2 regions of the Bacillus siamensis genome follow, and region 1 is predicted to be linked to the other one. Evidence: riboswitches for the same ligand, from Rfam matches in the RefSeq annotation. Region 1 holds a riboswitch; the other holds the start of a gene.
What was found. Region 1 has a riboswitch for lysine ahead of ABDB98_RS15735 (amino acid permease). Riboswitches for the same ligand answer to the same signal wherever they lie in the genome.

Region 1 (15,320 bases):
AGCGCGATATTCCGAGCCGTCTTCATTTTGCGCCGATGGACTTTACGGCTCCGCTTTCTTTCAGCCGTCTGAATCAGGAAGGTTTTTCCCGCCGAAAAACCTTTTTCAGCCTGCTCGGTGTGTCATATTATCTTACGAAAAAGCATCTGGCCCGCCTGCTTACACAATTATTTGCCGAAGTCCCGCCCGGCAGCTCTATCGTGTTTGATTATGCGGATGAATCGCTCTTTGAAGAAAAAGGACTGTCAAACAGAGTGGAGAACATGGTGAAAATGGCTGCGGCAGGCGGAGAACCGATGCTGTCGTGTTTCAGCTATAAAGAAATTGAAAAAATGTTAGAATCATCATGCCTGCTTATTTATGAACATTTATCTCCAGCGGTTATCAATGACCGTTTTTTCAGCGGGCGCACTGACCATTTAACCGCATTCGAGACCATTCATTATATACACGCCGTCAAAAAGTAACCGCTGACACCAAAAAAGACATCCCACAGACGTGAGATGTCTTTTTTTATACGGATTGTCTGTTGTTTGCAAATTTCTTTGAAACGAAAGGATATAACAGCAGACCGACGAAAAACAGTCCGATCCCGAGAATAAAGGTCGTTAAATCGGCCGTTCCGGTAATAATGACGTAAAAAGAATAAATGCAGGCAAGGATGGCGATGAAACCGTCCTTCACTCTTGAACCCTTGATTTCGTCATACGTTTCACCCGTCAGCACGAGCTTCAGGCTGTAAAACGCAGATACGAGATACGGAATCAGATAAGCGAGTGTCGCCGCCGTTGTTAAAAACGTAAACGCGTCACTGATTGTCCGGGAAATAACCGAAAAGATAAAGATCTGTGACATCACATTCGTGACGATTAACGACACAACCGGGCTTCCCTGTTTATTCGTTTTTGCAAAAGCGGCGGGAAAGTCTCCTGATTTCGCGGCTTGATACGGAACTTCAGAGCCGAGAAGAATCCAGCCGAGCATCGTCCCGAACAGACAGAGGATCGCCAAAATCGCCATGATGATGCTTCCCGCATTGCCGACGATCGCGTATAATACGTCAACAAACGGTTTTTCCGAGCCGACAAGCTTACCATGCGGAAGCACGCCCATCGTAATCAATGTCACGATAATATAGATGCTGAGCGCGATCAATAAGCCGGTAATGGTGGCGCGTTTCACGTCGCGCTGCGAACGGGCGCGCCCGGATAAGATGACTGCCGATTCAATTCCGACGAACGCCCATAATGTTGAAATCGCCGCATTGTGGACCTGACCGCCGATTCCCTCAACCGTGTGAGGACCTGTCTGAACCGGAAAATAAAAATGATCAAAAAACGACGTTTGAAATACAAACAAACCTGCAATGATAAAGAAGATAAATCCTAATACCTTTGAAAACGTCGTAACGAAATTTAATTTACTCGCACCGTTCATGCTGGAAACGAGAATCGTGTGAGTGCCCCATAATAAAACCGTACATACGGCAAATGTCAGCAGCTGGCCAAGTGTAACCGCCTGACCGCCGATTGAAAACATTTCACGCTTATCCGTTAAAATCGGGAAAAAAGAAGTTAAATATCCGGCAAGGCTGGTGATGATCGCCACGTTGCTGATCCAGCTCGCCACCCAGTAGCCCCACACCATCGTGAAACCGGCTGCGTTCCCTTTTTTCCGATCACTGAACAGCGCTCTCGCATAGCTTTGCGGCCCCGCCGTCAGCTCAGGCTTGCGGATGGATAAGTGACCGAAGACAAGCGCGATCATTAACACACCGGCTCCCGTTAAAAGCCATGCCGATGTAGCGCCGAACGGGCTCGCGATTTTTGCGAGCGTGCTCGGAAGGGAAAAGATGCCCGAGCCTACCATATTTCCTACGACAAATGCCGTTAATAACCAAAAACCCCATTTTTTCGTCTGTTCCATTCCTGTACCTCCTGGTTGTTCATTCGTACGGACCAGACCCCGAGACCATATTTACACACAAAAAAAGCCTGAACAAAAGTCCATGCTTAAAGAAACACACACCCTTGATCTCCGGATAGCCCTCCGCGAAAAAGCACGCGGCAGTCCTGCACTTATTCAGATACAGTCCCAGCATAAAGAAGGATCGGCTTTCTTTACACTTCGGCGCTGATGCCTTTAACACATGTTTTGCGGCCCCTTATCAGCCTGGCATGTGCGACTCATCATCAAGCGCAACCTCTACCTCACCGAGAAAGAGTGAGGATTTTTATCATTCAATTCTACTCAGAGGTTATCAGAGATAAAAAGATCTGTCAAAGGGAAAAATTAGACGGAAAACGGATAGAGCATTCGCCCTACCCGTTTTATATAGTCAGCGGTTGTTTTTTTTCTTTTGAACAGCTTCTTGAAGCGGATCGTCTTTCAAAGCTGCACTGGCGTCATCAAGCGCACCTTGAATGACGTTTTTGTTTTTATCGCTGTTTTTGCCTTTTTCTTTGTTAAAGAAAGCCATCTGTATCACCTCTTTATCAAATATAGGTACACCTATAATGTGTCTTTTTCCGCGGCAGAATATGCGGAATCCGTTCTCCTTCCTTTTGGCGGAACAGGTAAAGTTTGTTGATCAAACATGCATTCTCTTGATATATTTGTAATTCAGGGGATTTTGGCAAAAATAAAAAGGAGAAGCGAAAAATGACAGGAAAAACACACATCATGGGAGGCATCGCTTCTTGTTCCGCAATTGCGTATTATTACGGGTATGATCCGGTCCTTATGACCTCTGCGGGTGCCCTCGGGGCGCTGATTCCCGATATTTGCCACACGAAAAGCAAAATCGGCAGAACGCTGCCCGTTCTGTCCAAAATCGTAAGCACGGTGTTCGGCCACAGAACGTTTACACACAGTCTGCTGTTTATGCTTATTATGTTTTTCATCACGGCAGCCTATATCCCGAATCCGAGCATCTCCGCCGGACTGATGATCGGAATGGCAAGCCACCTTGTGCTTGACGCATGGACCGTCAACGGCATTAAACTGCTGTTTCCGTCCGCCATCCGCTTCCGTCTTCCCCTTTATATGAGGACGGGGAGCTTTTCGGAGCAGCTTGTGCTGGCCGGGTTAACGATTGTATCCTGCTATTATTTATACGAATTGGTTCACGGCCGCATCTCTTAAACAAAAAGCGTCTTTTCGCTTTTAGGGTGAGGAGTCATACATATGAAAAAATCCTTTTTCAGCAATCATCGGTTTTTATGCCTGTCCATCCTGTTCATGTGGATAAAAACATACGCCGTTTACAAGCTCGGTTTTGATCTGCAGAACAATTCGGTTCTTGAGGAATGTCTGCTTCTCATTAATCCGCTGAGCTTTATTGTGCCGCTGTTCGGCATCGGCCCGCTGCTGACAGAAAAAAAGCAGCGGATCTTTCTGCTTTCGGCGAATGTGATGCTGACGGGGATTTTAATCGCGAATACGGTGTTTTACGGGTTTTATATTGATTTTATCACCATACCGGTTTTGTTTCAGGCGAGCAATATGGGCGATATGGGAAGCAGCGTCCAAGAGCTGTTTCACCCGCTGTACATCGCTTTATTCGCGGATATTGCGGTTCTGTTTTACCTAGCGGGAAAACATAAAGCCGGAAAGGGAAAAGCGGGCGCCCGGACTGTTAAAGCGTATGCGTGGGCATCAGCCGGCCTCATGCTGTGCAACCTTGCGCTGTCTGAGGCCGAGCAGCCGAAGCTGTTCAGGCATCCTTTTGATCGTGAAGCGCTCGTAAAAGGAATCGGCCTGTTCCACTTTCATTTGTATGACACCATTTCGCAGACGCTGAATGCAGGGGCTAAAGCGTTTGCCGACGAAGACAGTCTTGCCGCGGTCGCGAACTACACCCAAGCCGACTACAGCCGCCCGTCCGATGCAAAGTTCGGGCTTGCTAAAGGGCGTAATGTGATTTTTGTCACGCTTGAATCAACACAGCGTTTTGTGATGGATGAACGGGTCAACGGGCGGGAGATTACCCCGTTTATGAATAAGCTGCGGAAAAAAAGCTATGACTTCACTCACTTTTATCAGCAGACCGAACAGGGAAAAACCTCAGATTCAGAATTCATTACTGCGAATTCGCTGTATCCGTCTTCAAGCGGCGCCGTTTTTTTCACCAAAAGCGGCCACCGGTTCAATACGCTGTACCATACGTTAAAAGACCATCAGTACTATTCGGCCGTTCTGCATGCCAATCATAAAGCCTTTTGGAACCGGGATGAGATGTACGGGGCATTCGGCATCGACCGTTTTTTCGACGCGGATGAATTTAAGGTGACACCGGAAAATTCAACGGGCTGGGGTCTGAAGGACAAGGAATTTCTCGAACAGTCAGCGGAAAAATTAAAGAAGCTTCCGCAGCCGTTTTACGCAAGCCTGCTGACTTTGACCAACCATTTTCCTTTTGAAATTGATAAACAGGATCAGCTCATTGAGGAACCGGACACAAGCAGTGATTTGTTAAACCGTTATGTGACGACGGTCCGCTATGAAGATGAGGCGCTAAAACACTTTTTCAACAAGCTGAAAAAAGAAGGGCTGTATGACAACGCGATGATCGTCCTGATGGGAGATCATTACGGCATATCCGAAGCCCACAATAAAGGACTTGCCGAATTCTTGGGAAAAGAAGAAATCACGCCGTTTGATACGGTTCAGCTCCAGCGCGTGCCGTTTATCATTCATATTCCCGGGGTGACCGACCGTGAGCCGGAAACGATCGCTTCCGCCGCGGGACAGGTTGATGTAAGACCGACGCTGCTTCATCTGCTCGGCATTGAAACGAAAGGCAGCATTCAGTTCGGCAATGACCTGTTTTCCAAAGAGCGGACTCCATTTGCTGTGCTGAGAAACGGCAGCTTTATCACGGGTGATCATATTTATACGAAAAATACGTGTTACAGCCGCAAAACGGGCGAACCGCTTTCTGACATAGGCGTGTGCAGCGATGAGAAAGAAAAAGCGGAACAAGAACTGATGCTCTCCGATAAAATATTAAACGGCGACCTGCTGCGGTTTTACAAACAATAAAAAAATCCCTCCGTCATTGGAGGGGTTTTTTATGTTTCATATATGAGCCGACCGGTCATTTTCGTATCATATCCGGATAATTGAGAAAGCTGAGACTTGAATTCCCCGGAATTGAGAATGTCCTGCACGCTTTGAACAAGCTCCCGGTTTTGTTTTAAAACGACCACATCGTACTGCTCACTGATTACCGGGATAAAATCCGTGCCGGCTATATGCGCCGCATGCTGCGAACCGATTCCCGCATCCGCTTTTCCGCCTGATACTTGTGAAGCCGCTGACAAATGATCCGTGACAATGTCATGGTAGCCGGCAACCTCAGACGGCGTGATGCCGAATGATCTGAGCTGTTCGTCCAGCAGCACCCTCGCGCCTGATCCTTTTTCGCGATTGACGATACGGACATCCTTCCTGCTCAAATCCTGAAAGCCCTGAATGTTCAGCGGATTGCCCTTTTTCACGTATAATCCGGCCTGCCGAAGCACGACATGAAAGAGCGCAAATGGCTCTCCTGAAAGAATGCGCTTCACATACGGGATGTTATACTCCCCCGTCTCCCCATCATACAGATGCAGACTGACGATGTCGCAGGCTCCCCGGTACATCTCGATCAGGCTGTTTAAGCTGCCGCTGTACTTGCGGAGCGGGGACGCCTGTATTTTTTGTTCCAGCTGTTTGCTGAGGAGATCCATCGACACATCCTGGCCGCTGATGATAACAGACTGCCTTTTTTCCGGCTCCGGCCTGCGGGGCGGGTCAGCCGCCTTGACTGCTGATGGCTCTTTAGACATCCTCATGTTTGCTTTATATTGTTTTAAGTCTTCTTCATCGACCCTCATCTGTCTTCCGACCCTGTACGCCGAAATGAGTCCTTTTTTTATCAAATCATATACTGTCAGTTTTGAGACCTTCAAAAGGCCCGCAACTTCTTCTATTGTATAGGAAGTGGCTTCTGTCATATTATCACGCTCCGTTTTTATTATAACGGTTCAGATATTGAAAAAAAACCGCACCCTCACGTACAATTACGTTATAATTAGTTTGATCTAATGATATTCAGTTATAAGGGGTGCACAATGTTGAAAAAGAAAGCGACACTATTCACAACTGCGGTTATGGGCGTTTTCCTCGCAACTGCGGGCTGCTCATCCGGACAATCGGCCAAAGGCGGACAAAACGAAAAAGTAACACTGACCGTTTCCGCGGCGGCGAGCGCTCAGGACGCGCTTAAAGAAATCCAAACCAACTACGAAAAATCACATTCAAATGTGGCCATTCAAGACAACTTCGGATCATCAGGCACACTGCAAAAACAAATTTCCCAAGGCGCGGGAGCTGATTTATTCTTCTCGGCAGCCGAGGATAAATTCGAAAAGCTTGTTCAAGACGGCGATATCGACAAAAAGGACAGCACGGACCTTTTGAAAAACGATCTGGTCATGATCGTGCCTGAGAAAAACAGCGCACACCTTACACATCTGAATGACCTGAAAAAAGACAGCACGGAAAAAATCGCGCTCGGCACGCCTGAATCCGTTCCGGCCGGGCAATACGCCAAACAGTCATTGACTAAATTATCCCTGTGGGACAAGGTAAAAGATAAGGTCGTCTATGCAAAAGACGTCCGCCAGGTGCTTTCCTATGTTGAAACCGGAAATGTCGATGCCGGGCTTGTCTATAAAACAGACGCGCTGATTTCGAAAAAGGTGAAAATCACCGATGAAGCACCGGTGAAAACACACGATCCGATCGTGTATCCGCTAGGCATCGTCAAAGATACAAAGCACCGTAAAGAAGCAGAAGCGTTTTATCAGTATCTGCAGTCAGATGCAGCGATGAAAGTGTTTAAGAAATATGGATTTACTGCCAAGTAACATTACGGCTTCGGAATTTTTCACCCCAGTCGTATTGTCTTTTGAGGTGGCTTTGGCTTCGGGCATCGCCGTCATCCTTCTCGGAACGCTTGCAGGCGCCTGGATGGCGAAAGCGCGATTTCCCGGAAAAACGGCTGTGGAGACGCTGTTTATGCTCCCGCTCGTTCTTCCGCCTACCGTTGTCGGCTTTATCCTCATTATCATTTTCGGGAAACACAGCTTTATCGGCCGGGCGATTGAGCGGATTTTTCACCAGCCCGTCATTTTCACGTGGTGGGCCGCGGTGATCGCTTCGGCCATTGTCGCATTCCCGCTTATGTATCAGTCTGCCAAAACGGGTTTCGCCGCGGTTGATTCTGACATCGAAGGAGCGGCGAAAGTAGACGGAGCCGGCAGATGGCAGGTATTCACCCGCATTTCCGTCCCGCTTGCCTTTCCGTCCCTTTTGACCGGAAGCATTCTCAGTATCGCAAGGGCGCTCGGTGAATTCGGGGCGACTTTAATGTTTGCGGGGAATATCCCGGGCGTCACCCAAACGCTGCCGACAGCGATTTACGTCGCCATGGATTCCGGCAATGAAACACTCGCCTGGGTGTGGGTGATCTGTATTATGATGATTTCTTTTCTGATGCTGTTTTTCATCCAACTGAAAAAACCGGCTTGACCGATCCGCCTTCCGACCACATTTCGCCGGGAGGCTTTTTGATTTAAAATCGGATGGTATATAATGAAACAAAAACACAAAGGGTGCGGCTATGAAAATTAATGTCATTATCGCGGATGATAATTCTTTCATCAGAGAAGGAATGAAAATCATTTTGCATACATATGAGGAATTTACAGTATCGGCAACGCTGGAAAACGGATTAGAGGCGGCAGAGTATTGTAAACACAATCCCGTCGATATCGCCTTATTGGACGTCCGCATGCCGGTGATGAACGGCGTCGAAGCCGCAAAACGGATCGCGGAGGAAACGGATACGAAGCCGATGATCCTGACGACATTCGACGACGACGAGTATATTTTAGAAGCGATTAAAAATGGCGCAAAAGGATATTTATTAAAAAACACTGAGCCGGAACGGATCCGCGATGCCATCAAAAGCGTCTTCAACGGGCACAGCATCCTTCAGGACACCGTGCTGGATAAAATAAAAGACAGCCTTTTCCGGCCGGCGGAAGCCGCGCATCAGATTGATGAAAGCCAGTTTACTGAAAGAGAGCTCAGCATCATGTCGCTTATTGCGAAAGGACTGTCGAACAGAGAAATTTCAAAACAGCTTTTCATTTCTGAAGGGACGACGGCCAATTATATTTCATCTATTTTAGGGAAAACGGGTCTTGAGCACAGAACGCAGATCGCGATTTATTATATCACCGGGAAGGTGGATAACGAGCGTTGAACGGTATGGATTTTTGGATGCTGATGAGCAGACTGATCGTCATTTTTTATACGGCCTTTTTGTTCGTATCGGCCGACCGCCCTTACATGCCGTACGCCGTCTTGTTTCTGCTGCTTTATCTGTGTCTGGGCATTGCGGTCTGCATGATCAGGCCGACCGCTTGGAGGCGCGGGATCACCCTCATGACGCTGGCATTGACCGCCTTGCTTTCCGCCGGAGGCCATCCGGCGTTTCTGTTTCTTTTGCCGCCCGCCATTTTTGCCGTTCTTGCCGAATATCCGGTTCACCGCTATGTGTTCTGCCTGCTCGTGTTTTTGCCGTTTTTATTTATCCCGTACGGCGATCTTCCGACGTATACCGTCATGACCTTGTTCTGTCTGGCGATTTTCGTTTTAGCCGCCCGGTCAAATGATCGGCTGAAGACATATGAGGAGCAGTCAGACAGCATGCGGTCAAGCATTGAAAAGCTGACGAAACAGCTGCACAGCAGCACAGAATATATCAAACAATCGGAGTACACCGGCAAACTTGAGGAAAGAAACAGATTGTCCCAAGCCATCCATGACAAAATCGGCCACTCCATGACCGGCGCGCTCATTCAGATGGAAGCAGCGAAGCGGATGCTCAGCTCCCGTCCGGACAAAGCGGCTGAACTGCTTCAAAACGCCATTACGATTTCCAAAGAGGGCATAGAGGATATCCGCATTACGCTGAAAAATATGAAACCGCCCGCTGAACAAATGGGCATTCACAGATTAAGAACATTTATTGATGAATTTTCAGCTAAAAACGGCATGCCGGTTCCGTTTACGCATCAAGGCGATTTGGACAGGCTGACGCAGATGCATTGGAAAGTCATTCAGGAAAACGTAACCGAAGCTTTGACCAATGCGATGAAATACGCCGATGCCGCGCAGATCTCCATTGATATTCAAGTGCTGAATAAAGCCGTGAAAGCGGAAGTGAAAGATAACGGAAACGGCGCTGTCCGCTTTAAAAAAGGCCTCGGCATGCTCGGTATGGAAGAACGGGCCGCCGCCCTGCACGGAACCGTTATTTTTGACGGCACGGCGGGTTTTTCCGTCACGACATTACTGCCTATTGAATAAGTGAATGTTTTCATGTGAAAAATATGAGGATTCTCATGTCAAAGGAATGAACAGCTGCACTAACGGCCGTTCATTCTTTTTTTTATAATTAGAACATCATAAGACATAGAGGTGGAAACATGAACATTTTGGAGCTCAAACAGCTGAGTAAGAAATTCGGCGATTATGCCGCCGTTGACCAAATGTCGCTTGCTGTAAAAGAAGGTGAGATTTTCGGGTTTCTCGGCGCAAACGGAGCCGGAAAAAGCACGGCCATCAACATGATCTCAGGCCTTTTAAAACCTTCTGACGGAGACATTCTGTTTCTCGGAAAAGATATTTTCAAACACAGCAAAGCCGTGAAAATGAATATCGGCATCGTCCCGCAGGATCTCGCCATTTACGAAGAATTAAACGCCTATGAAAATGTGAAGTTCTTCGCCGGGCTGTACGGGCTGAGAGGAGCAGTTTTGAAAGAACGGGTCGAGGAAGCCCTGACATTCGTCGGCTTGAGCGATAAACATAAATATCTTCCGAAGCATTTTTCCGGCGGAATGAAACGCCGGCTCAATATCGCCTGCGCCCTTGCCCACCGGCCGAAACTGATCATCATGGATGAACCGACGGTCGGCATTGACCCGCAATCAAGAAATTATATTCTGCAATCAGTGAAAAAGCTGAATGAAATGGGCTGTACGATCATCTACACGAGCCACTACATGGAGGAAGTTGAAGAAATATGCACACGCATCGCCATCATTGACCACGGGAAAGTCATCGCAGAAGGCACAAAGGAACAGCTGACTTCCATCATTACCGACACAAAGGACGTCGTGATTGAGCTGTCATCCGGAAACGGTATCAGCCTCGGCGATATTCAGGATCTTCCCGGCGTCAGAGCCGCCGCACTGGAAGAAAACAGTGTGAAAATCAGCTCTGACACAGGGGTCAACAATTTAAACCGCCTGATCCGGTACTTCATGGACAAAGGAATTGAAATCCGCTCTTTACAGGAACAGGCCCCTGACTTAGAAACGGTATTTCTCACTCTGACAGGCAGAAGCCTGCGCGACTGACTCAACTGAAAGGAGGATTGCAAATGAATATTCTGCACATCGCCGGGAAAGAAATCAAAATCAGTTTCCGTGACAGACGGACCTTTATTTTCATGCTTGCTTTTCCGATCGTCTTTATGATGATTCTCTCTGCGGCATTATCAAACGCCTTTGATTCAGAGGTGACGGTCGGACACATCAAGGTCGAATATACGGACCAGTCAAACGGACCGCTTTCTCATCATTTTACTGAGTTTATGAAAGCCGCAAAAAAAGAGCATGTCTATTTTCACAAAGCGGACACGGAGGCAAAAGGCAAAAACGACGTTCGTGAAAATCAGGCGGATGCTTTCGTCACTGTCAAAAACAGCGGTTTTCAAGTTTATACAAATGACCGGAGCGGCATGAACGGCACGATCGTCCAAGGCATGCTGACCGCTTTTACCAACCAATACAAAGCAGGCGCCGCCGCATACAAGGCGCATAAGGCACCGGCCGCCGGACAAATAAAAAGCGATTATATGAAGCAGACGTCTTTAAACAAAGCGAAGGAACCGAAAGCGAAAGATTTTTACGCAGTGTCCATGACGACGATGATCGGGCTGTACGCCTCGATTTTTGCAAGCACCTTGTTCCGCGGGGAAAGAATACGGCACACAGCCGATCGCCTGATTGCCGCTCCGCTCCGAAAAAGCGATATCTTTCTCGGAAAGATGCTCGGCATTATGGCTGTGAACGTTCTGACAATCCTTGCCGTTGTCGCCTTCAGCAAATTTATTTTAAAAGCCGATTGGGGCAGCCACATGGGACTGGTGCTTTTGATTCTCGCCTCTGAAATTCTTTTGGCCGTCAGCTTCGGGCTCAGCCTGAGCTATTTCACAAAAAAACCTGAAAGCGCCAGATTAATCACCGTCATCATCGTTCAGGTGATGGCCATTATCGGCGGCGCCTATTATAAATATGAAGGCGGAGGAATTTCCGCCCTGTCGCCCTTATCCTGGATCAATAAGGCGATTAACAACATCATATACGCAAATGACGTATCGGCCGCCTGGCCCGCAATTGGTTTAAACACAGCATTAGCGGCGCTCTTTTTGCTGATTGCCGCGGTTACGTTTCAAAGACGGGAGGGACTGTAAAATGAAAAACTTCTGGTGGCTGTTTATACACACGCTCAAAGGAATCACAAAAAGCAAAAAACAGCTCATTCTTTATATCGGGGCTCCGCTGATCGGCGTCTTTCTCTCCTTCATGTCCAATGCCAACGGCGGAGCCGAAACGCTCAATATCGGCATTCTCAATCAAGACGGCGGAGAAGTGGCACAGGATACGGTCACGTTTTTAAAAGGACTGGATCATGTGAAAATTTCGGAGGAAACGGCTGCGTCCGCCTCATCCAAGATCGCATCGGGAAAAATGGAAGCGCTGGTTACGTTTGAAAAAGGCTTTTCTAAAAGCGTAAAAGACGGAAAACCGGCTCACATTGGCATGACCTCGCTGAAAGGCGCCCAGGTCACCGGATATGTCAGCTCTTATCTGTACAATTATATAAACAGCGCCGCCTCAATCGGCAAATCTTCCGGCGGAGATGAGAAAGCCTTTCAGGCGATGTACGCCGATTTCAAGCATTCTCCGATTCAAACGGAGTCCGCTGTTTTACAAGATACTTCGAACCATAAAGAGATGACCTACTCAGTCATCGGGTATCTCATTATCATTATGCTCTATTCCGCCGGCAACCTGACGGAACTGATGATTAAAGAAAGAGAAAACAGAACGTACTACAGACTTCTGTCAACGCCGATCACGTCAAAGCAGTATGTATTGGCAAATGCGGCAGTGAATATCATTATCATGGCCGTCCAAATTCTATTTGCCGTTCTCTTTATGGGCGCCGCTTTTCATATTCATCCGTCATTCCCGCTGTGGCAGCTGTTCGTCCTGATGATGCTGTTTGCATTAAGCGCAATCGGGATCGCCTTTATTGCCGTCGGTTTTTCCAACAGCAGCGCTTCGGCATCGGCGCTTTTGAATTTGATCGTTGTACCGACAAGCTTGCTCGCCGGCTGCTTTTTTCCGGGCAATATTATGCCGAAAACAGTGCAGACAATCGCCGAATTTCTGCCTCAGCGCTGGGTGCTTGATACGGTGGATCAATTGCAGCACGGCCGCACGCTCCAAAGCCTGACGCTGAACATCATCATTTTGGGAGCCTTCGCCGCCGCCCTCTTATTAATAGCCGCATACAGATTCAGCGTAAAACGGCAGACACAGACATTTATGTAAAGAAAAACAGCCCCGTAAAGGGCTGTTTTTTTCTTAGAACAGAAGCTCGTCCGGGTTCGGGCCGACACGCTCATCTTTGTTCAATGCGCTGATCTTTTCCATTTCTTCCTGTGACAGTTCGAAATCAAAAATATCGGCATTTTCTATGATGCGGTGCTCTTTAATGGATTTCGGAATGGTAACGACTTCGTTTTGAAGATCCCAGCGCAAAATCACTTGAGCGACCGATTTGTTATGTTTTTCCGCAATTTGTGACAGCACTTCGTTATCTAAGAGCTGTCCCTGCATCAATGGAGACCATGCTTCCACTTGAATGCCCTGCGCTTTGCAGAAATCTCTTACTTCTTTTTGAGTCAGGCGCGGGTGGAATTCTATCTGGTTGACCATCGGCTTGATCTCAGCATCTTTCAGCAGTTCTTCTAAGTGATGCACTTGGAAGTTGCTGACGCCGATCGCGCGGATTTTGCCGTCTTTGTACAGCTTTTCAAGAGCGCGCCATGTGTCTTTATATTTATCCTTGCCCGGCCAATGAATCAGGTATAGGTCGAGGTAATCGAGGCCGAGGCGCTCAAGGCTTTTCTCAAACGCGTCAAGTGTCGTTTCGTATCCTTGATCTTCATTCCACACTTTTGACGTGATGAACAGCTCTTCTCTGGCAACGCCCGCCGCTCTGATGCCTTCGCCGACGCCCTCTTCATTTTTATAAATTGCCGCCGTATCAATGCTGCGGTAGCCATTTCTGATTGCCGCTTCGACAGAGTCCGCCGCTACGCTTCCGTTTTCCACCTTAAATACGCCAAGGCCGAACCACGGCATTTCAACGCCATTATGAAGCTTTACAGTATCTTTTAAGCTTTTTGCCACGTTGAACCATCCTTTCTAGTCATTATGTAAACGGTTATTATTATCTCACATTTCCGCCGTATGAAACCAATTATACGCTCATCGTTATAACAGAAACCATCTTTAGTACTCCGGTACCACTAGCGTTATTATTTTCCTATTTTTCAAAAAATCCGGTTAGCCCGGTAACTGACCGGGTAAATCGCTAATGTAGCCACCAAACAATCGAAGGAGGAAATACGATGAAACGTATACGTATCCCAATGTCCGTTGCCCTTGGCGCCGCTTTGTCCCTGACTCCTCTGTCCTTTGTATCCGCAAAAGAAAACCCAGTCCCTCAAAACATGGCACAGCAAAAGTCAGATGTCTCCGCAAAAGATGTCGGTTTAAACATTGATGTTGACCTGCTCGGCATCGGCAATTCGATTGCTGACGCGATTAAGTCGGCGCAAAACCGAGACGGCTTCGTCAAAAACTTAATGGAATCTTCATTCTACGCTTCAGGACAAAAATATAATGTCATGGTGTTTAATTTAAGCCAGGAATATGAAGATCATTTTAACGGCGTTCAGTTTTACGGTTCCGCCGTTTATGACGGCATCACATACGGCATTTGGGTGTTTGAAGACGGAAGCTTCACCAACAAAGGCGATGGCGGCTGGATCAACTGGGCCTTCAGAGGCTGGTTTGACCGCGACGGCGATCACGTCGAATTCCATCGTCCGTAATCAAAAAAAAGTCCGGCACACAGATGCCGGACTTTTTTTCATTTATTCATCTCCGTCAAGCATCGCCGCTTCCACATCATTGATGTATTGGCGAAGCTCATGTGACATGTCGCGGGAGATTTCCCGCTCTTCGAATAATGTTTGGATTTCGTTGCGGATGGCCTGCACGGCCCGCAGTTTGATCTCAAGTTTTTGATTTTCAAAACGGCGGCTCGGATTCTGTTCGTGATACGAGTGCCCCAGCCTGAAAATCAGGTGATTGTAAAAGGAAATGACGGCAAGCGTCACATCTTTATTTTCTTCGGTCATGTGTTTTTTCAGGCTTTCAATCGCCGCTTTTGCCGTTTTAACCCTTGTGGCGCGAATGAGGCCTTCTTCATTTAAAATCGACATTTCCGGCTTTTTTTGTTCACCGAAAAAGATCCAGTACATCAGGCGTTTCAGCTTTTTCTTAGATAAGCCGACTTTAAACGGATTCGTATACAGCACTTCCAGTTCATCAAACCGTTCCTGAAGGCTGTCAGCCGTTTCTTCCGGGATGTCGCCCCGCTCAATCAGCCGGAGCAGTTCTTCCTGTTCAGCCTGTATCCCTTGGGCGCGGACTTTCCGCTCATCTTTTTTCGTGCGGTTTTTTACGGTGAACTGCTGAAACCTGAGATTTTTCATTTTCTCATTGTATTCGGCAATGACCGCAAAAGAAGCCGTTTTGTTGGTCTCATTCATATTTTCTTTGATGGCCGATAAAGCAGCCTTTATCAGCTTCCGTCTCGCTGTCAGCAATTTGACTTTCTTCTCTTTCGCATTGTCTTCCGGCTTATCAGTCAGAATCGGCAGTACGATTGTCGCCAGCACCAATGTGCACAAAATAACGCCTGCGGCTAAAAAGAGAATCAAATTCCGTTCAGGAAACGGCGAGCCGTCGGAGAGCACGTACGGAATGGAAAAGGAACCCGCAAGCGTGACCGCTCCCCTGACGCCTGAAACTGAAATCAGCAGCGTGGAG
Region 2 (15,320 bases), 520 kb from region 1:
CGAGCTTAACGTCAAGCTCTTTCGGATCTTTGTGCGAAAGATCGAGATACACCATGTTTTCTCCATTGATGCCGAGCTTCTGGTTCACGCACACGTCAAAGATTTCGCGTGTCGCAATATCCCGCGGCACAAGGTTTCCGTAAGCCGGATATTTTTCCTCAAGGAAGTACCAAGGTTTTCCGTCTTTATACGTCCAGACTCTTCCGCCCTCGCCGCGCGCCGATTCACTCATCAGACGGAGTTTATCGTCTCCGGGAATGGCAGTCGGGTGAATTTGAATAAATTCTCCGTTAGCGTAGTAAGCGCCCTGCTGATAAACGATTGATGCGGCAGATCCCGTGTTGATCATGCTGTTTGTTGATTTGCCGAATACAATTCCGGGTCCTCCCGTCGCCATAATAACAGCGTCAGAACGGAATGACTCGATTTGCATATTGGTCAGATTTTGGGCTACGATACCGCGGCACGTGTGCTCATCGTCAAGAACGGCGCCGAGGAATTCCCAGCCTTCGTATTTTGTGACGAGACCCGCCACTTCATATCTGCGCACCTGCTCGTCCAGTGCGTAAAGAAGCTGCTGACCCGTCGTCGCTCCCGCGTATGCTGTTCTGTGATGCTGTGTACCCCCGAAACGGCGGAAGTCCAAGAGCCCTTCCGGCGTTCTGTTAAACATAACCCCCATGCGGTCCAATAAGTGGATAATGGACGGCGCCGCTTCACACATCGCTTTTACAGGCGGCTGGTTTGCTAAAAAGTCGCCTCCGTAAACCGTGTCATCAAAATGCTCAAACGGAGAGTCTCCTTCCCCTTTTGTGTTGACAGCTCCGTTTATCCCGCCCTGCGCGCAGACCGAGTGAGAGCGTTTGACCGGAACGATGGAAAACAATTTAACGGCCGTACCTGATTCCGCTGCTTTAATTGTCGCCATGAGGCCGGCAAGACCCCCGCCGACTACGATAATGCTTGATTGACTCATGATAGCCCCTCTCCCTCTAGTAATCTAGTTCTCTTACACAAACGCAAAAATCGCTTTTAGACCCACGTATGAAAGCGCTAAAAATATAATCAGCGTAACGTAAGTCGAAATTCTTTGAGAACGCGGCGTGACCGTGATCCCCCATGTGACCGCAAAAGACCATAAGCCGTTTGAAAAGTGAAAAATAACTGATAAAACGCCTACAATGTAAAATCCGAGCATAAACGGCGAGCTCAGAATATTCGCCATCATATCGAAGTTGACTTCAGCGCCCATCTGTGCGGCAATCCGCGTCTGCCACACATGCCAGCTGACGAAAATAAGGGTGAGAATACCGGTGACACGCTGAAGCACAAACATCCAGTTTCTGAAATAGCTGTAGTGGCCAGCGTTGTTTTTCGCAGTAAATGCTATGTACACACCGTAAACCGCATGATAAATTAAAGGTAAGAAAATAATAAAAATTTCTAACGCATACCTGAACGGCAGACTGTCCATAAAGCCGGCCGCCTTGTTAAACGCATCCGCTCCCCTTGCGGCAAATTGGTTGACGACTAAATGCTGGATCAAAAAGATGCCGACCGGAATCACACCGAGCAAGGAATGCAATCTTCGAAAATAAAACTCTCTGTTCCCAGACATTACTTTACCCCCTGTTTGATTTAAGTGCGAAATGTGCTAAAATCTCTGCCCCCACTTCGTTTCAATTGTAAGCACTTTATTAAAATTTATTGACAATTTCATTTTACTCCTCCCTCAAAAGGGCGTCAAGAAAACGTGTACATAAATTATAATTTTCGGAATTGATTATTTGACGTGAAAATTTTATTTTCCTGCAATACCTTTTTCACTTTTTTTCACGTGTTTTATAGGATCATCCTGTAATCCTCCCCCCTGTTTAAGCTATAATAAACGAAGGAGAGAGGGGAATACATAATATGAAGAATAATTATGAAGCAGCTTTAGAACCTTTAACTGAACTCGGCGTCAGCGCATACGGCTACGAATTAATCCGGGAAATCGTGCTTCCGGATATCCTCGGCCCGGAGCATTCATCCATGATGTATTGGGCGGGGAAACGCCTCGCCCGCAAATTTCCTCTTCAATCATGGGAAGAAATCCCCGCCTTTTTTGAAAAAGCCGGCTGGGGAACTTTGACAAATACAGGATCAAAAAAGCAAGAGCTGGAATTTGAACTGGAAGGACCGCTCGTTTCCAGCAGGCTCAAACACCAGAAAGAGCCGTGTTTTCAGCTTGAAGCCGGTTTTATAGCCGAACAGATTCAATTGATGAACGATCAGATTGCAGAATCTTATGAACAGGTCAAAAAGAGAGCGGATAAAGTCGTCCTGACCGTGAAATGGGATATGAAGGACCCTGTATAATTGAAAAAAGGCGGTGACTTAAAAGTCCCGCCTTTTTGCCTGCCCGTTTATACGGCAGACGGCTGTTTAGAAAGCTCAAACGCATCATGAAGCGCTTCGACTGCTTTCACCATATCATTGTCACTGACAACCGCTGATACTTTTATTTCAGATGTGCTGACCATTTTGACTTGTACATTTTTTTCCGCCAGTACGGCAAACATGTCCGCGGCGACGCCGGGATTAGAGACCATGCCTGATCCGACAATGGATACTTTCGCCAGCTTTCTTTCAGTTTCAATTTTTTCATAGTCAAGCGCGTTTTTATATTCTTCAAGCACAGCGACCGTTTGCGCGGAATCTTCCGTTTTCACTGAGAAAGAAATGTCTGCTTCCCCATTGTCCGCTTGTGTCTGAATAATGATGTCAACGTTGATGTTTCGTTTCGCCAGCGCGGTGAAGATCGTTGAAAGTGTTGTCAGCCCGCTTGTCAGGCCCGTGACGGACACCCTTGTAATCTGGTCTTCAAATGCAATTCCTCTGACGATTAAATTCTGCTCCATTGATGATTCCTCCTCAATTAATGTTCCAGCTTCATGTTCCGTGCTTGACCGCACTTCCAAAGGCACTTGGTAGTTTTTCGCAAACTCAACCGCCCGCGGGTGCAGAACACCCGCTCCGAGATTTGCAAGCTCCAGCATTTCATCGTAAGAAATTCCCGCCAGTTTTCTCGCTGACCGGACGTACCGCGGATCTGTCGTAAACACGCCCGGAACATCCGTGTAAATGTCGCATTTATCCGCTTTTAAAGCTGCGGCAAGAGCGACCGCCGTCGTATCGGAACCGCCCCGTCCGAGCGTCGTGATGCCGCCGTCTTCGGTTACTCCCTGGAAACCGGCGACAACTGTAATCCTGCCTTCTGCAAGCTGCGCCTGAATTGCGGTGATATCAATATCCGTAATTCTCGCATTGCCGTGGACAGCCTCCGTGCGGACACCCGCCTGCCAGCCCGTATAAGAGACGGCGTCATATCCTTTTTCTTGAAGCGCCATGGCCAAAAGCGAAATCGTGACCTGCTCTCCCGTAGACAGAAGCATATCCATCTCGCGTCTGCTTGGCTCAGATGTCATTTCCGCCGCCAGATTAACGAGCGCGTCGGTTGATTTTCCCATTGCCGAAACGACGACTACGACGTCATGTCCTTTTTTCTTTTCAGCAATGGCGCGATTTGCGGCATTTTGAATTTTTTCGGCAGAGCCGACGGAAGTGCCTCCGAATTTTTGTACGATAAGACCCATACTAGACCACCCTTTACATTTTGGTTCGTGCGGGTGAGGAGAAAAGAGCGTTGTGTCCACAATAAAAAAAGCAATGAGAGGAATAGCTCTCATTGCTTTTTCATATCATTACGATTGATTATGAACAACGAGATAGCCCTCCAAGAAAATGAATTCTTGACAGCTTTACATTTATTTAATGCAAAGCCAGCAAAGCACACCGATGGGATGTGTTTCACTTCGGCGAACTCCCCTTTCAGCCTTTTTCGCAGAATCCATCATTCTCCAAAGGCATACTATTGAAGTTCGCACCTCTATCTTCACCATATAACACGATCTTATGAAATTAGTTCACATTCTAGCAGACTTTTCAGAAAAGCACAATACTATTTTTTCAATTTTTCAAACAGCAGCTGAGCGGCCGCAGCCGGCACACCGGCTTTTTTGATATCGTCAAGACTTGCTTCCTTCATCTTTTTGACAGAACCGAAATGCTTTAAGAGCATTTTTTTGCGTTTTTCGCCGATCCCCGGGATATCATCCAATACGGATTGAAAGGCGCTTTTTCCCCGGATCTGTCTGTGAAAGCTGATCGCAAAACGGTGAACTTCATCCTGAATGCGCTGAAGCAGGTAAAATTCCTGGCTGTTCCGCTCCAGAAATACCGGTTCAAGCGGGTCGCCGATCAGAAGGTTGGATGTTCGGTGTTTGTCATCTTTCGCCAATCCCGCTACCGGGACATCAAGGCCGAGCTCATTCTCAAGCACGTCGCGCGCCGCGTTAATCTGCCCTTTTCCGCCGTCAATGATGATTAAATCCGGCAGCGGGAGATTTTCGCGGAGCACCCTCGAATATCTTCTTCTGACGACTTCTCTCATTGATCCGTAATCGTCAGGCCCTGTTACGGTTTTGATTTTATATTTGCGGTATTCCTTTTTATTCGGTTTTCCGTCAATAAAGACAATCATGGCCGATACAGGGTTTGTGCCTTGAATATTGGAGTTGTCAAACGCTTCAATCCGGTGCGGCGTGTAAATGTTCAATGCTTCGCCGAGCCGTTCGGCTGCACCGATTGACCGTTCCTCATCCCGCTCGATTAATGAGAACTTTTCCCTCAGGGCGATTTTCGCGTTTTTGTGCGCAAGCAGAAGCAGTTCTTTTTTCGGGCCTTTTTTCGGCTGATGCACGGCGGTTTCCAAAAGCTCGCTGATCATGTCCCTGTCAACGCTGTCAGGCACCAGAATTTCCTTGGGCAGAAAGTGATTGTTTTTCGAATAGAACTGGCCGATGAAGGTCAGAAATTCTTCATCCGCTTCCTGGTACATCGGAAACATGCTGACATCGCGTTCGATCAGCTTTCCTTGGCGTATGAAAAAGACTTGAACGCACATCCAGCCTTTATCGTACGCATAAGCGAACACATCGCGGTCCAGAAGGTCATTCATGGTCATTTTCTGCTTTTCCATCGTCGATTCGATGTAAGCAAGCTGATCGCGGAATTCTTTAGCCCGTTCAAATTCAAGCTTTTCCGCCGCCTCTGCCATTTTCTCTTCAAGCTCTTTTTTGACCTCGTTATGCCCTCCCTTTAAAAAGCGGGTGATGTCTTCCACAAGCTCGCGGTTTGTCTCCTCAGAAATATCCTTTACACATGGAGCGAGGCATTGTCCGAGATGGTAATAGAGACAGACGCGGTCCGGAAGATTTGAGCACTTCCTGAGCGGATAAAGGCGGTCCAGCAGTTTTTTCGTTTCCCGCGCCGCCTGTACATTCGGGTACGGGCCGAAATAGCGCCCTTTGTCTTTTTTGACATTGCGGGTGACAATAAGCCGCGGATGGCGTTCATGGGTGATTTTAATAAAGGGATAGGTTTTATCATCTTTCAGCATGACATTGTATTTCGGATCGTATTTTTTAATCAGATTCATTTCCAAAATAAGCGCTTCAAGATTGGAGGAAGTCACGATATATTCAAAGTCCTCAATCTCCGTCACAAGCCTTTGGGTTTTTGCATCGTGAGAACCGGTGAAATAGGATCTCACCCTGTTTTTCAGCACTTTCGCTTTCCCCACGTAGATGACTGTTTTTTGACGGTCTTTCATTAGATAACAGCCCGGCTGATCGGGAAGGAGGGCCAGCTTTTCTTTCAGTTGTTTATTCATACGTTACCCTTCCTTACATTCATTTCTTGTGTCCATTCAGTGTATCACGAACATTTGTTTTTCTCCATTCTCAGCTTTTGGAAGATCAAAAAAGGCGATCCCTTTTAAAGGAATCGCCCTGCCGCAGCCGTAATGGAAACTTTCGGCTTACAGATGTTTGTTTACAAGCTCTTCAAGGGCTTCTTTCGGTTTGAAGCCGACAGATGTTTCAACCACTTCTCCGTCTTTTAACACAAGAAGTGTCGGGATGCTCATGACGCCGTATTTACCGGCAGTTTCTTGGTTTTCATCCACGTCGATTTTGACGATTTTCAGTTTGTCTCCCATTTCTTGATCAAGCTCTTCAAGAACGGGCGCGATCATTTTACAAGGTCCGCACCAAGGAGCCCAGAAATCAGCTAATACGACACCTTCACTTGTTTCAGCTGAGAACGATTGATCAGTTGCTTTTACGATAGCCATTTGTTATTCCTCCAATTGTCAAATGATGATTTTTAGTATAGCATCTCCCATTCGTTCATGCTAATTTAATGCTTATATTATTTTCTCCCGAACCCGCCGAAAATAATCTTATTTATAGAATGTATGATAACCGGTCAGCAGGCGTTCAAAACTTAAGATGGACCCGCCGGCAGCGTGATTAATACAACCGCCATCGGAGGAAGCTCCGCCTCCAGGTTTCCGCCCTTCTGCGTAAACCCGGAAAACGGCTTCGGTTTGACGTTTTCAGGGCTGCTGAATGTATTGTGGGCATTCATTTTTTCAGCATGCAGAATCGTTCCCGAAGGCTTCCCTGTCTTTTTCATCCCCCGCAGTTCAATCTTCACGTCAGCTTTATGCAGATGATCGATATTGCACATGCTGATATGGATGTCTCCGTTTTGCTGTTTGGAGGCGGAAATACTGACTTGCGGGAGCCTGCCGTCTTTCCATTCGTATTCGGCCGCTTTTGTTTCTGCGGCTAAAAGAGCAGCATCTTGGTGAACCTTAAACATATCAAATACATGATATGTCGGCGTCAGCAGCATATTTTTCCCTTCTGTCAGGATCATTGCCTGAAGCACGTTGACGGTTTGCGCGATATTGGCCATCTGCACACGGTCTGCGTGCTGATGAAAAATGTGAAAATGCGTGGCGGCGACAAGTGCGTCGCGAATCGTGTTCTGCTGATACAGAAAGCCTGGATTCGTGCCAGGCTCAGGGTCAAGCCACGTCCCCCATTCATCAATGATCAGACCGACTCTTTTTTCCGGATCGTATTGATCCATAATGGCGCTGTGCCTTGTAATCAATTCATTCATATGGGCCGCCTTTTTCATCGTGATGAACCATTCATCTTCCGTAAACTCCGTCGCTGATCCTTTTCCCTTCCAAAAGTCGCCCGGTATTGTGTAATAATGCAGGCTCAGCCCGTCCATGAGATCAGCGGCTTTTTTCATTAATGTTTCTGTCCAGCGGTAATCGTCGACATTCGCACCGCCGGCAATTTTATAGATTTCGTTCCCGCTGTAATTGCGGACATAGGTTTGAAAGTTCCGATAAAGATCGGCGTAATACTCAGGATTCATGTTTCCGCCGCAGCCCCAGTTCTCATTTCCTATACCGAAATATTTCAGCTTCCACGGTTTTTCCCGCCCGTTTTCCTTTCTCCAGTCGGACATCGGCGTGCCCGCTTCAAACGTCATGTATTCAATCCAATCAGCCATTTCCTTAACCGTCCCGCTGCCGACGTTTCCGGCGATGTACGGTTCGCAGCCGAGCAGTTCACAAAGCATCATAAATTCGTGCGTGCCGAATTCGTTTGAATCAATCGTTCCGCCCCAATGGGTATTCAGCATGGTTTTTCGTTCCCCTACGCCGTTTGCCCAATGATATTCATCAGCAAAACAGCCGCCGGGCCATCTGAGAACGGGAATCTGGAGCTGTTTGAGGGCGGAGGCGACATCCGTCCTGATTCCGCCGGTATTCGGAATATCGGAATCTTTTCCGACCCAGATGCCCTCATATATGCCTCTTCCTAAGTGTTCCGCGAAATGTCCGTATATGTTTTTGTTAATGGTTCCCCGTGTGATATCCGTTTGAATGACTGCCGTATTGTGAGACATACTTGATCATTCCTTTCTTAATAAGAATGAAAGCACTACAGCCAATCTATGTATCTGGGATATATGCTGAAAGGATAATTATGTAAGCGCTTTACAGAAAGCTTATTATATTGGTTCGTACATGTCAATCTATTATTTTGACAATAGATAATTTATACGAACCAATCATCACAAACCAAAACCCTCTGACAAATGAAGCCAGAGGGTTTTGGTTATGAATGAATATTGGCCTTTTTAAATTCCTGGGTCAGGAGCGGAACCACTTCGAACAAATCGCCGACAATTCCGTAGTCCGCTATTTTGAATATTTCCGCTTCCGGGTCTTTGTTGATGGCAACGATCACTTTACTGTTTGACATCCCCGCCAAGTGCTGAATCGCTCCGGAAATCCCGCAGGCAATATACAAATCCGGTGTAACGACTTTCCCCGTCTGGCCGATTTGAAGAGAATAGTCGCAATAGTCCGCGTCACACGCGCCGCGCGAAGCGCCCACCGCTGCTCCCAGCACTTCGGCAAGTTCTTTTAACGGTTCAAACCCATCTTTGCTTTTTACACCGCGGCCGCCCGCAACGATGATTTTCGCTTCTGATAAATCCACGCCGTCCGCTGTTTTTTTAACTACTTCTTCAATGACCGTCCGCAAATCTGCCGGCGGGACCGCAAGCTCTTCAATATCACCCGAGCGGCTTGCATCTCTTTCTAATGCCTGAATGTTATTCGGACGGATTGTCGCCAAGATGAAAGGATCTGTTGAAATCACCTGTTCAAAGGCTTTGCCGGAATAGATCGGTCTTGTAAAAACGATGTTGTCTCCGGTAACGCTTACATCCGTGCTGTCTGAAATCAACCCCGTTTCAAACCGTGCCGCAAGCTTCGGTGACAAATCTTTTCCCATAGAAGTATGGCCGAAAATAACCGCATCGGGCTTTTCATTTTCGATCAGATTCCCGAGAACCGCGGCGTATCCGTCCGCCGTATACTGAGAAAGCCCCGGTGCATCGGCCGTAAATACTTTATCGGCGCCGTACTGAATGAGTTCTGATGCTGCATCAGCCGCGCCTTTTCCCAACAGCACGCCGATGACATCTCCTCCGCCGGAAATGGTTTTGCCTGCGGCTATGGCTTCAAAGGTGACGTTCCGTAAGGCGCCGTCACGAATTTCCCCGAGTACGATCACTTTTTTTCCCATTCTGACATCCCCCAGTTTCTTTAATATCGGTTTATACGACTTTGGCTTCTTTTCTCAGCAGTGAGACAAGCTCCTTCGCCTGCTCAGCGGCTTCTCCTTCGATCAGTTTGCCCGCTTCTTTTTGCGGCGGCAGGAACCGTTCGATCGTTTTGAGCTTCGGTGCAGCATCATCCTCATCAATTCCGAGGTCATCGAGCTCAAGCTCTTCCAGCGGTTTTTTCTTCGCCTTCATAATGCCCGGAAGCGACGGATAGCGCGGCTCGTTTAAGCCTTGCTGTGCCGTGATGACTAAAGGAAGTGAGGTTTTAATGACCTCGGTATCCCCTTCGTTGTCTTTCTCTGCCACAGCTTCATCGCCGCTGATTGTCAGTTTTGTAATCGTGGTGACGCAAGGAATGTTCAGCAGTTCGGCCAGTCTTGGCGCCACTTGGCCGGAACCGCCGTCGATCGCGACATTTCCGCCGAGAATCAGATCATATTCCCGGTCCTTGAAATAGTGATATAAGATCGTGGAAATGGAGTATTGGTCGGGATCGCTCAGGTCATCCTCAATATTGATTAATACCGCCTGGTCGCACCCCATCGCAAGAGCGGTGCGCAGTTCTTTCTCCGCGTCTTCTCCGCCGACGGTTACGGCGGTAACGGTTCCGCCATGCTCTTCTTTCAGCTGAATGGCTTCTTCAATGGCGTATTCATCATACGGATTAATGATAAACTCGGCTCCGTCCTCCTGAATCTTTCCTGCTTCAATGACGATTTTCTCTTCTGTGTCAAACGTCCGTTTCATCAGTACAAATAGATTCATATTCTTATCCCCTTTATCTTCGCCCACCGAATTGAGGCTTTCTTTTTTCGAGAAATGCCTGAATGCCTTCTTTTGCGTCTTCTGATGCAAATGCTTCCCCAAAGCGCTTTGCTTCGAGCTTTAAGCCGCCGTCATAAGAATAGACTTTGTTTGAATAAAGAAGCTCAAGCAGGGAAGCCATCGACTGCGGGCTTTTTTCCGCAAACTTGCCCGCTAGCGTTTTCGCCTTTTCCAGCAGCTCCTCTTCATTTTCGGCGCCTATTGTGACAAGCCCGAGGCTGAGCGCTTCTTCTCCGGTCACAGGTTCTGAAGTGCCGATCATCTCAAGCGCTTTCGCCGTGCCGACGTACCGGGGCAGGCGCTGCGTCCCGGCAAAGCCCGGAATAATGCCGAGATTCAGCTCGGGCAGGCCGAGCTTTGCATCCAATGTGGCGATTCTGATATGGCAGGCCATGGCAAGCTCCAGACCGCCGCCGAGCGCAGCGCCGTGAATCGCCGCGATAACGGGCTTCGGAAACCCTTCAATTCTTTCCATCAGCTGCTGGCCTTTATCCGCCATGGCAGAAGATTGCTCAAGATCATCAAGCGACGTAAATTCCTTTATATCAGCGCCCGCCGAAAAAAATTTCCCCTCACCGCGAATGATGATGCTTCTGACGCTGTCATCTGTTTCATACCGGTCGAACAGACCGGATAATTCAGCTAAAACCGCACCGGACAGCGCGTTGGCCGGCTGATGATTGATGGTGATCACTGCGACAGATTGTTCAACCGCCACTGAAAGGCTGTTCATCCGTCAACCCCCTTTAGTTTTGATGAATCCCTGACACCAACAGTTCCAATACCTTGTCTGACAAATCCGGAAGATTATATTTCTGATCGTTCATCACCCATGTTGTCACTGTTTCATCTATCGTCCCGAATATCATCTGCCGGGCGAGGCGGACGTCGAGATTGTCTTTCCATTCGCCCGACTCGATTCCTTCGGTCAAAATGGTGTCCAGCATGTTTAAATAACCTTTTAAAATATCATTGATTTTCAGGCGCAGCTTGATATTCGACTGTCTGAGCTCAAGCTGGGTCACAATCGCGAGATGGCGGTCATTGCCAAGCAGTGTGAAGTGCTGCTTAATGACGAGGGCGAGTTTTTCTTTTGCCGTCGTTCTTTCTTTCACTTCTTCTTCCATGCGTTCAATGAACTGGCCCATCTTTTCTTTAAAAAGAGAAATGAGTATATCCTCTTTGTTTTTGAAATATAAATAGATGGTGCCGTCCGCAACGCCGGCCTGCTTGGCGATTTTGGACACCTGTGATTGGTGATAGCCGTTTTCCGCTATGACTTCTACTGCTGCATCAATGATCTGCATATACTTTGGCCGTTTTTGGTTCAATGTCATCGTTCCTTCCTTCAATAAATGAATGACTATTCATTCATAACTTCATGATAAAAAGGATTCCCGATTTTGTCAAGTTTTTCTTTTAAGGCACCTTGTTTTCATGGGAAGCGTCTTCCTCTTCGACCAGACGCCTTCTTAATATCTTTCCGACGGCCGTTTTCGGAAGCTCTTTTCTGAATTCGTACAGCTTCGGGACTTTGTACGGCGCAAGCCGCTCTCTTGCAAACGCATCAAGCTCATCGGCATCCGCTTCGGCGCCTTTTTTCAAAACGACAAATGCTTTCACCGTCTCCCCTCTGTAGGAATCAGGCACGCCCGCTACGACGATTTCCTGAACGGCTTCATGCTCATATAGCGCCTCTTCCACCTCACGAGGGTAAATGTTGTATCCCCCGGCAATGATGATGTCTTTTTTCCTGTCGGCGATGTAGAAAAATCCTTCCTCATCCATATATCCCATGTCACCGGTAAACAGCCAGCCGTCTCTGATGACCCGGGCCGTCTCCTCCTGCCTGTTCCAATAACCTTTCATAACCTGCGGGCCTTTTACGATCAGCTCGCCGTGTTCATACGGCTCCGCAAGCCCGCCTTTTTCTTCTGAATAGATTCCGGCGTCGGTATTGGGCCAGGGACAGCCGATACTGCCGGGCTTATTTTTTCCCCAGATGAAATTTGAATGGGTCACCGGTGATGCTTCGGATAATCCGTAGCCTTCCACAAGCTTTCCGCCGGTCACTTTTTCAAATTTCTGTTTGACTTCGACCGGCAGCGCCGCTGAACCGCTCGGACAGCTTTTTATGGAGGACAAATCATATTTATTCAGTTCCGGATGATGCAATAGCCCGATGTAAATCGTCGGAGCTCCCGGAAAAACTGTCGGCTTTTGCCTGTCGATTGTTTTCAGGGTATCCAAGGGATTGAATTTAGGAAGCAGAATCATTTCACACCCCTGCATGATGGAGAAATTCAGCACGGCGGTTAATCCGTACACATGAAAAAAAGGTACGATGCCGAGCACTTTTTCGGCTCCCTTTTTCATTTTGTACATCCAGGCGGCGCCCATTTCTGTATTGGCCTGAATGTTTTTGTGCGTGAGCATGACGCCTTTCGGATAGCCGGTTGTTCCGCCCGTGTATTGAAGCACGGCGATGTCATGCTCAGGATCAATATCAAATTCCTCCGCCTTCTCCGCTTTTTCATTTTTTAAAATGTCCGCTAAGCTGTGAATCTGTTCATGTCCGTCATAATCGATATGCACCTGTTTTTTTTGCGTGAGTGTATAAAGCATATTTTTCGGAAACGGCAAAAAGTCTTTGATACTGGTTGTAATAATGCGTTCAACGATTGACAACGTTTTCATTTTTATCACCTTCGGAAACAGCATATCGAGGGTGATGATCACGCGCGGCGAACTGTCTTGCAGCTGATACTCAAGCTCGTGTTCCGTGTAGAGAGGATTGGTCTGAACGACTATGCCCCCGGCAAACAATACGCCGTAAAATGCGATGACCGACTGCGGACAATTGGGCAGCATAATGGCGGCTCTGTCGCCTTTTTTCAGGCCTGTTTTACGTAAAAAAGCGGCTAGCTTTAATGAATCTGTGAGAACGTCTTGGAATGTGAGTTTTTTTCCGAGAAAATAAATAGCGGTATGGTTCGGGAATTGAGCTGCGGAGTTTGTCAGATTGGATGGCAGGGTTTGACCGGTAAATTCAAGCTCATGCGGAATCTCTTCGGGATATTGAGAAAGCCATGGCTTTTCGGACTGCATAAAACCTCTCCCTTCTGTTTTCCTATACGCTATTATTATAGCAGAAGGCTGATTGGAATTGGAAAGCGTTTCATGTTATTTTCGAGTTCAGGAGGTGTTGAGTTTGCTGGAAACACTGCATTTTGAAGAGGGAGTTCCTATCCTGTGCCAGCTGCCGAAGCCGTTTACTTCAGCCGCCTTTTTGCTTCATCCCTTTGTCCGAATGCCGGATGGGTGGGAAGCGCAAAAGCGCAAGCGGCCTTTTGAGCATATTTATCCGAGTGATGAAGAAATCCTTGCGATGGGCAGACCCGTTTCCTGGAAAACCGCCATGACCGTCTGCGGACTGCGCTCTGAAAAAGAGACCGCGCTTGCGCTGATGACCGCTGTCATGGCACTTCGGGATGAATATGCACAGCCTGAATCCGCCGAGCTGTTAAAACGGCTTCATCATCCCGATCTGTACTTGCCGAGCGATGATGTCACTTCGCCATTTTTAATACCGGGACTCTTGGACGTGTTTCGTTCAAAAGGCATTGAGCGCTGCACTTTTTATGAGCCGATCGAAGCGGAAGGCCTATTTTCGCTCAAGCGAACGTCGCCTTCGGATGTATGCGGACTGCTGCAGGCTGACATGATGATTGCTGATGTAAAGCGGCGCGCGGCTTTTATGAGTATGTACGATTCTTTCACAACACTCTTTCTCATGGAGGACCAAGACATGCAGTCTGTTATCCGCGCCATGAATTGGGAAGCCGTCATTTGCTCTAATACGATGTGCATCAATTGGTATTCTCAATAAAAAAGACTGCCGATTTCAATTCGGCAGCCTTTTTTCCGTATTAAAATGTGATGACCAGATAAATAAGTCCGATGAACAGAAAAATTCCCGCTGCCGACAGCAGCACTTTCGCAAGCTTCTCCATTTTTCCCCGTCCCCTTAAATCCCGGCGGCCACCACAAATGACAGGCCGACTGAGATGACAAATGAAATAAAGCCGACAGCTCTGTTATCTTTTTCAATTTCTTTATCAATTTTAAACCGGGGCGTCAGAAATTCAAAGATAAAATAGCTGATTAAAAGCATAATAAATCCGTATACGCCCCAGCCGATCATTTGCAAAAGCGAATTATGCTGAGCGATGCTGTGCTGAAAGACATTCGCGATACCGAGAATTTTCCCTCCGGTCGCCATCGCCACCGCAAGATTGCCTTTTTGAATTTCCACCCAGTTTTTATAGGATGTCACCAATTCAAACACGGTCAGAAAAATGACGAGACACAAGACGGCCACACTGTAATAAGCCGCGATTTCAACAAGCTCATTTTCCCAAAAAGCATTCATGACGTTTTCTCCCTTTTTATTTTAGTTCGACAATCGTTACGCCTGATCCTCCTTCTCCCGCTTCCCCGAACCGCGAGCTTTTCACGCTGCGGTGGTTTTTCAGAAGATCCTGCACCCCTTTGCGGAGGGCGCCCGTGCCTTTTCCGTGAATGATGGACACTCTCGGATAGCCGGCAAGCACCGCGTCATCTAAATATTTTTCGACGCGGCTGAGGGCATTTTCGTAACGCTCTCCCCTGAGGTCAAGTTCAAGGGATACGTGATAATCCTTCCCTTTTACGGCGGTGATTGCTTTTTCTTTTTTCGGTTCAGGAGCCGATTTGAGAAACTCGAGATCTTTTTCCTTCACCTTCATTTTGAGGATGCCGATTTGGACGTTCCATTCTTTCTCGCCGGTTTTTTCAAGCAGCGCCCCTTTTTGTCCGAATGTGAGCACCTTTACTTCGTCGCCCGGCTTCAGCTCGCGTTTTTTCTCTGTTTTTCTTTCCGGCTGCTTTGATTTTTCAAAAGCCGGCATCGCGTCTCCGAGACGTTTTTTGGCATCAATCAGCTCGTGTTCCTTAAAGGATCTGTGTTCTTGCTTGATGGACCGGAGCTCGCGGATGATCTGTTCGGCTTCATTTGCAGCGGCCTCCAGTTTTTCCGCCGCTTTTTGTTCGGCTTCTTCCATCATTTTATCTTTTTGGGCGTTCAGCTCAATGATTTGCTGCTGAAGCTCTTTGTGCAGTTTTTCTGCTTCTTTTCTGATTGATTCGGTTTCAGAAAGCTCTTCATCCGCTCTTTTTTTGCTTTTTTCAAGCGATGCGATCATCAGATCGACTTCGTTGTGTTCGGCGGTCATTTCTGACTTCGCCTGGCCGATGATATGCTCCGGCAGACCGAGGCGTCTTGAAATCTCAAATGCGTTGCTTCGGCCCGGTACTCCAATCAGGAGCCTATAGGTAGGCGAAAG

Region 2: another riboswitch for lysine. It lies ahead of ABDB98_RS13015 (aspartate kinase); the one in region 1 lies ahead of ABDB98_RS15735 (amino acid permease).

Annotation. Positions count from the first base shown of each region.
Region 1 is NZ_CP155579.1:3,177,703-3,193,022, forward strand. It holds gene ABDB98_RS15730 (class I SAM-dependent methyltransferase) at 1-467, shown strand, start outside; gene ABDB98_RS15735 (amino acid permease) at 514-1,926, opposite strand; lysine riboswitch at 2,035-2,216, opposite strand; gene sspJ (small acid-soluble spore protein SspJ) at 2,339-2,479, opposite strand; gene ABDB98_RS15745 (metal-dependent hydrolase) at 2,662-3,144, shown strand; gene ABDB98_RS15750 (LTA synthase family protein) at 3,187-5,043, shown strand; gene ABDB98_RS15755 (substrate-binding domain-containing protein) at 5,073-5,999, opposite strand; gene modA (molybdate ABC transporter substrate-binding protein) at 6,117-6,914, shown strand; gene modB (molybdate ABC transporter permease subunit) at 6,895-7,578, shown strand; gene ABDB98_RS15770 (response regulator transcription factor) at 7,670-8,317, shown strand; gene ABDB98_RS15775 (sensor histidine kinase) at 8,323-9,426, shown strand; gene ABDB98_RS15780 (ABC transporter ATP-binding protein) at 9,546-10,481, shown strand; gene ABDB98_RS15785 (ABC transporter permease) at 10,505-11,599, shown strand; gene ABDB98_RS15790 (ABC transporter permease) at 11,601-12,746, shown strand; gene ABDB98_RS15795 (aldo/keto reductase) at 12,780-13,610, opposite strand; gene ABDB98_RS15800 (hypothetical protein) at 13,832-14,317, shown strand; gene ABDB98_RS15805 (Na+/H+ antiporter) at 14,360-15,320, opposite strand, start outside.
Region 2 is NZ_CP155579.1:2,661,288-2,676,607, forward strand. It holds gene sdhA (succinate dehydrogenase flavoprotein subunit) at 1-976, opposite strand, end outside; gene sdhC (succinate dehydrogenase cytochrome B558) at 1,010-1,618, opposite strand; gene ABDB98_RS13010 (YslB family protein) at 1,915-2,361, shown strand; gene ABDB98_RS13015 (aspartate kinase) at 2,409-3,638, opposite strand; lysine riboswitch at 3,764-3,942, opposite strand; gene uvrC (excinuclease ABC subunit UvrC) at 4,004-5,776, opposite strand; gene trxA (thioredoxin) at 5,924-6,238, opposite strand; gene ABDB98_RS13030 (alpha-N-arabinofuranosidase) at 6,391-7,881, opposite strand; gene ABDB98_RS13035 (electron transfer flavoprotein subunit alpha/FixB family protein) at 8,094-9,071, opposite strand; gene ABDB98_RS13040 (electron transfer flavoprotein subunit beta/FixA family protein) at 9,103-9,876, opposite strand; gene ABDB98_RS13045 (enoyl-CoA hydratase) at 9,890-10,669, opposite strand; gene ABDB98_RS13050 (TetR/AcrR family transcriptional regulator) at 10,683-11,267, opposite strand; gene ABDB98_RS13055 (AMP-binding protein) at 11,356-13,044, opposite strand; gene ABDB98_RS13060 (DUF2711 family protein) at 13,148-13,825, shown strand; gene ABDB98_RS13065 (DUF350 domain-containing protein) at 13,964-14,368, opposite strand; gene ABDB98_RS13070 (endonuclease MutS2) at 14,385-15,320, opposite strand, start outside.